DNA from 2 places in the Siphonobacter curvatus genome. Region 2 is predicted to be linked to the other one. Evidence: riboswitches for the same ligand, from Rfam matches in the RefSeq annotation. Region 2 holds a riboswitch; the other holds the start of a gene.
What was found. A riboswitch is a leader RNA that binds a small molecule or an ion and turns the genes downstream of it on or off. The one in region 2 is predicted to bind cobalamin.
Positions count from the first base shown of each region.

Region 1: another riboswitch for cobalamin. It lies ahead of C5O19_RS20470 (cobyrinate a,c-diamide synthase); the one in region 2 lies ahead of C5O19_RS16955 (TonB-dependent receptor).

Region 1 covers NZ_PTRA01000005.1:80,974-84,182, reverse strand. Annotated here, with positions in the region: gene C5O19_RS20475 (Hsp20/alpha crystallin family protein) at 177-620, opposite strand; cobalamin riboswitch at 881-1,149, shown strand; gene C5O19_RS20470 (cobyrinate a,c-diamide synthase) at 1,256-2,590, shown strand; gene cobN (cobaltochelatase subunit CobN) at 2,583-3,209, shown strand, end outside.
Region 2 covers NZ_PTRA01000002.1:442,178-445,386, reverse strand. Annotated here, with positions in the region: gene C5O19_RS16965 (alpha/beta fold hydrolase) at 1-62, opposite strand, end outside; gene C5O19_RS16960 (winged helix-turn-helix transcriptional regulator) at 184-525, shown strand; cobalamin riboswitch at 827-1,085, shown strand; gene C5O19_RS16955 (TonB-dependent receptor) at 1,255-3,209, shown strand, end outside.

The sequences.
Region 1 (3,209 bases), on a different contig from region 2:
GTAATCCTTTTGTATCTAGGAACTGTCGCAAAGCTTTGCCTTGTAGAACGCATTGACAAGCGTCACAGACGCTCGTCAAACCACAATTAAAAAGGCTTCCTACCCCCTCAATAGCCCCTTATACACAAAAGGACTGCTTTAGAAGCAGTCCTTTCAAAAGTGAAGTATCGCAGTAATTACTGAATACTAATCAACCGGGGAGCTTTCTGTTTTACCTCTTCCCGTTTCGGAATCGTCAGATGCAGCAGTCCATTTTCGTAACGGGCCTGGATGCCTTCTTCATTGACCACATCTTTCGGCAGTACAAAGGTCCGCTCGAAAGACTGGTAGCTAAACTCCCGACGGGAGTAGTGTTCTTCTTTTTTGTCTTCCGTTACCGATTGCTTTTGAGAGGAAATCTTCAGCGTATTTCCGTCAAGCTGGATGTGAAAATCCTCTTTTCTCATGCCCGGAGAAGCCATTTCGACTTCAAACGCATCGGCCGTTTCGCGAATATTCACCGCCGGAACGGTCGTACCCGTCGATGAAAAATGCGATTGATTCCAATTGAAAAGGTCGCGACCTAGGAAATCATCAAAAAAGCTGGGGAAGCTGGGAAACAGCTCATCCTTTTTTCTCATGAGTGACATAGTTACCTCCTTTTTAAAAGTTGATCAAACGAATTCGATGAAGACGTTTCTTCATCACTTCCGCTCTTTTAAACGGGCGTGCCAAAATTGTTTTTCTTACCTATTGTCAGCGAAAACTGTCAAATTTTCATTAGGTAATCTTTCCTTTTGACAGTTAAATGAAAGATTACGGAGTCGCTAATCTTACTAGTATCTCAACCATTGGGGACGAATCCCAGGGTTTATACTACTGAAACGCACGCAAAGCAACGTATCTTCGTCCCCGAAAAGGTTCTGCTTAACCGCGGATGAATAGGGAATCGTGCAGACCGCCGATGCGGTTTAAATCACGAGCTGTCGTGCAACTGTATGTTTTAGATGCGTTTTGAGTTGTGAGTTTGGTGTTTTGAGTACCTGCCCTTCCACCACACTAAACTCAAAACTCTACACACTTTCCAACGATCATGCCACTGTACCTCGCGTATGGGAAGGCGTTGGAAAGGAAACGAGCCAGGAGACCTGCCTTTTTGTATCGGTTACACGCTTTCACGGACTAAGGCGGAAATCAGAAGTAGGTTTGCCGGAGGGGTGTACACGTCTCCGATTCTTCTTTTTTGTCTTTTTCAGGAAGGCCAGCTTATTCTTTCATGGCCAGTCATTTTCTCATTGCGGCTCCGCATAGTGGTTCGGGCAAGACGACGCTTACGCTGGGTCTGTTGCGGGCTTTGCGACACCGGGGGGTAACGGTTCAGCCCTTCAAGTGCGGGCCCGACTACATTGATATTCAGCACCATCGCACGGCCGCCGGACGAGCCAGTATCAACCTGGATTTGTTTATGGCCTCCCCCGAACACCTGCAGACGCTGTATCAAACGTACCGTTCCGGGGTAGATGTGGCCGTTACCGAAGGCGTGATGGGCCTGTTCGACGGAGCCGACCGGATGCAGGCCAGTACGGCCTCGCTGGCCGAATGCCTGGGTATACCCATCATCCTGGTGGTACACGCCAAGGCAATGGCGTACTCGGCAGCACCACTCCTGTACGGCTTCAGGCATTTTTACGCGGGCATACAAATCGCCGGCGTCCTTTTCAATGGGGTACAGACGACCTCGCATTTTCGTTTTCTGGAAGAAGCCTGTCAGGATGTAGGGTTGCCCTGTCTGGGCTATTTCCCTACCCATCCCGATTTTACCATTCCTTCCCGGCACCTCGGATTACGCACGTCTTCGGAGATCGACTACGAGCGAATCATCGAAGCCATCGCCCGGAAGATTCCGCAGACCATTGACCTGGATCGACTATTGGCCCTTACTAAAACCGATGAAGAAGCTTCCCTAGCTCAAGCCTTGTCCCATCGTACGGCCTGTAAGGTGACTATCGCCCGGGATGAGGCGTTTTCATTTCAGTATCACCAAAACCTAGCGGTGCTGGAAGCCCTGGCGGAAGTACAGTACGTAAGTCCACTCCGGGACACCGAGCTGCCCGAAACAGATCTCTTGTACCTACCCGGTGGCTACCCTGAATTGCACGCTCAGGCCCTGAGTGCCAATACGACATTTCGGGAAAGCGTGCGAGCGTATTGCCAGAACGGCGGATACGCCTACGCGGAGTGCGGCGGGTTGATGTACCTGGGCCAGCAGTTAACCGATGTGGATGGTCACAGCTATCCGATGGCCGGGGTGTTTCCCTTTTCAACGAGTCTGCAACACGCGAAGCTGACCCTGGGTTATCGACAAATTCACTTTCAAAATACCTTACTGAAAGGTCACGAGTTTCATTATTCTACCTTACAGGAAGCGGAAGAACTATCCTCCCTGGCTCCGGTCCGTAATGCCCGGGGTGTGGAAGTCGGGACTAAAATCTACCGCATACAAAATACCCTGGCTTCGTACGTACACTTATACTGGGGCGATGGCCCACCGTGGCTGACGGATCTGCTACGTACGCTTGCTACTTCCCTTTACACGCATCCACATGGCTGAAATCAAACGGCAACGGGTCATGCGACCCGATGGAAAAGCCATTAATCTGGTCCAGCGGCGGGGACATTTGTCCTACTGCTATAATGCCTGCTGCTGCGGGCGAACCGACCGCGGGTACGCCCCGGTGCTGGTTGACGTCTACAAAAACGAATGGCTCCGCCGAAAAATGCGGAATCAGGTTCACCTGACCAAAGGCGGCTGCCTGGGGCCCTGCACGCTGGCGAACGTGGCAACCCTGCTTTTCGACGGGCATTCGGTCTGGTTTCATTCGGTCAATAGCGAATGGCACATCAAAGCCATTTTCGATTACATCGACCGCATGCTGGCCGCCGACTGCTTCCTGAGTCCACCCGCCGAACTGGCCGAATTTGTCTTTCAGTACTATACCTGGAAAGGCTCGGAAACGGCCACCCTACGCGGGGAAACGCCCTCGCCCACCGATGGAATTGTGTTTCTGACGCACGCCGATACGGATTTGCTGACTCTCAGCCGGATCAGTCTACCCGACGATTTTCCCAAAGTACTGGGACTGAGCCTGCTGGCGATCAAGACCGAAGCCCACATGGCTCAGTTGCTGGAACGGGAGATTGGAGCGGCTCAGGTAATTATTTTGCGGATT
Region 2 (3,209 bases):
CGCGATTGGGCCAGACTGACGGTGGATATTAGAAACGCGAGTAGGAAAAACAGATTTTTCATGAATGAGCTTGTTCGTTAGTATGAATGCGACAAAACTAGCTATATTCACTTTCGAAAAGATAGCTGTTACCTATGGGTAAGTAGTTACCTGAGAGTAAGTACGTATGAACCATTACCAAACATGAAAAGCACCGAACCCGCTTGCCAGTATGAATTGAAAGTAGCCAAAGATGCCATGGAAGTGATTCAGGGCAAATGGCGGATTCCCATTATCATCTCCCTGACGTATGGCAACAAACGCTTCGGTGAAATCCAGCGGGATATTCCGGAGATCTCGCCCAAAATGCTTTCGCAGGAACTAAAGGCACTGGAAGAAAATCAGCTCATTACCCGTACGCTGTACGACAGTATGCCCATCACGGTAGAATACGCCCTGACGCCTCTGGGCCTGTCGATGAAAGACCTGTTGGTCGAATTACGCAACTGGGGGAAGCATTTCAGAAAAGAGATAGTGGGAAAATAAGAAGCGTTACCTTCACTTCTATACTAAATCGTCTATACCAATCCTTGGAGTCAGGGGCGGGTTTAATAGCTGAAAACAGGAGCGACACTGAAATGGCTGCAAAGGCCTAAATTAGCCGCTCGGCGGGTAAAACGATAGAAGCCTTCCTATTGACTTTCCTCTTTCGCAGGGCCTGTCTAAACCGTAGTTAATCGGGCTAAACCTGAGTAAGGTTGAACAAAGACATGAGGTAATGTTATCTCTTCCTTCTTTAATCTATCATTTTTAGCCTACCTTCGCGGCCTCATTCAAGTTCTTTACTTCTTATTCCACGGAAAAAGGTTCTGTCGAAAGACAGATTAATAGGGAATCGTGTGTAAATCACGAGCTGTCGTGCAACTGTAAGTTCTACGCAGTTTGCGGTTGACCGTTTCCGTTTTCAATTACTCAAACATTGGCAACGGAAAACTGAAAACTGTAAACGGCATACGTTTCAGACAAATGAGCCACTGTATCATTCGGTATGGGAAGGCGTCTGAAATAGAACAAGTCAGGAGACCTGCCTTTTTCTTAGCTGGTCATGCTTTCACGGTTTAGAGCGTTATCAAGGGGAGCTTTGCTTTGTTGTATGGGCACAACTGTGCCGATACGCGTATGCCCGTGCGTAAGCTTTCCTGATTTCTTCTCTACCCCCGAACCATTATTAGCTAGAACGCAAGCGAAGAACTTTTAACCTTTTAGTTAAAAGTTATGCTCCCCATTTCTACTTCACGATTAAGTAGCAAAGTCCTTTTTACCACCTGGGTACTACTCTGCGGCATCCTCCTAAAGGCATTTTCGCAACACAAAAACGGCTCGCTGGAAGGGCGAATTGAAACGGAAATTCAGGAACCCCTACCCGGCATTTCCATTCGTCTGGAGCCCACGGGTCTGGGAGTAATCACCCAGGCCGACGGCAGTTTTAAGTTGCAGGCAATTCCGGCGGGAGCGTATACCCTCACGCTGAGCGGTATCGGGTACGAAGTGCGTCAGGTTCAGGTACAGGTCAAAGCCGGCCAAACCCTGCCCCTGCATTATCAGCTTAACCAGAAAACCCACGAGCTTTCGGTGGTGACGGTAACCAGTCAGCGAACCCGCTCGTTTTCGGCGATTAACAAAATCGATGTTCCGCTGCGGGATCTGCCTTTATCTACCAGCTCAGTCAGTTCAAAAACCATCGAGCAACGCGGCATTGATGATTTGGGGGATGCCATGAAAAATACCACGGGCGTTCGTTCCAACAACACCTACGGCGGTTTTCAGCACTTCACCATTCGCGGGTTCAGCAATTTCGTGGTACTGATTGATGGCGTTCGGGATGAGCGACATAACATTTCCACAAGTGCTCCCAACACGAATTTAGCCAACGTCGAACGCATCGAAGTACTGAAAGGCCCGGCTTCCGTTCTGTTTGGGCACTCGGCTTTGGGTGGTATCATCAACATCGTACGGAAACAGCCTACGGCCGATTTCAGGGCTAATTTTTCCGCGACTTACGGGAGTTTCAATACCCGTCGGATGCGGGCTGGTGCGGGTGGTTCGATCAACCCGAAGCTTCGGTACCGGATGGATTTCGGGGTGTCGAATACCGACGGTTTCCGGCAGGCGGGTATCTCTACTAACAATGCCTACGTGGCCTTGGAATATACACCCACCCGCAAGGACTACTTTTATTTGTCGGTGGGAGCCAATAAAGATGTGTACCGCACGGATTCGGGTATTCCCGTTTTGGCGGGCGGCGTGCTGGTTCCCGGCATGGATCTAACGACGCGTTACAACGACCCCGCTGATTTTTTAAAGCATACGCGAACGGATGTTCAGTTTCGCTACGTGCGGCAGCTTATGGCCAACCTGAAACTTTCCAATCAGCTCTCGTATTCGGACGATAACATCGATTATTTTTCAACGGAAGAACTGACGCTCAATACCCGGCGGGATTCCATTACCCGCTCGTTTCCCTACTACTTCAATCACCTCACCAAGCCGTTACAAAATCAGCTGGAGCTGACCTACGATCTCAACATCGCCAAGGTTTCGCAGAAGATTTTGCTGGGGTATTCGCTTAGCGTACTAGACCGTAAAACGTATAACGGTGCTATTTTTGGTGCCGGCAAAGGAGCAACCATTCCCGTACAAAACCCGATTGAAAACCAGGGATATATCGATTACTACGATACCTACTACCGGGCTACGGATGAAACGGTACACGGAATTTACTTACAGGATTTCATCCGGTTTTCCGAAAAAATCAAGGCATTAGTTGGGTTGCGTTACGATGTATTCAAAGGCGAATATTACACCGATCAGGTGGACAAAGACCGCCAGGTAACCAACTACGGAGCGAAATCAACCATAGCCCGGAATGCCCTGACCTATCGGCTGGGCCTAGTCTATCAGCCCATTGAACCTTTATCCATCTATGCCTCGTACTCAACGTATTTCAAACCCTCCCGCCGGGTAGCTCCAAACGGGGAGACGTTCGATCCCGAAACGGGTTATCAGGCTGAAGTGGGCTCCCGACTGGAGCTGTCATCAAAATTTGCCGCTTCGGCTTCGGTCTACTACATGCGAAAAGACAATCAGGTGGAAAGTTTGCCCGGTGGCGTTTTCAAACGCGTAGGTTCGGCGGAATCAAAAGGCTTTGAAGTGGAGGCTCAGGGCAATCC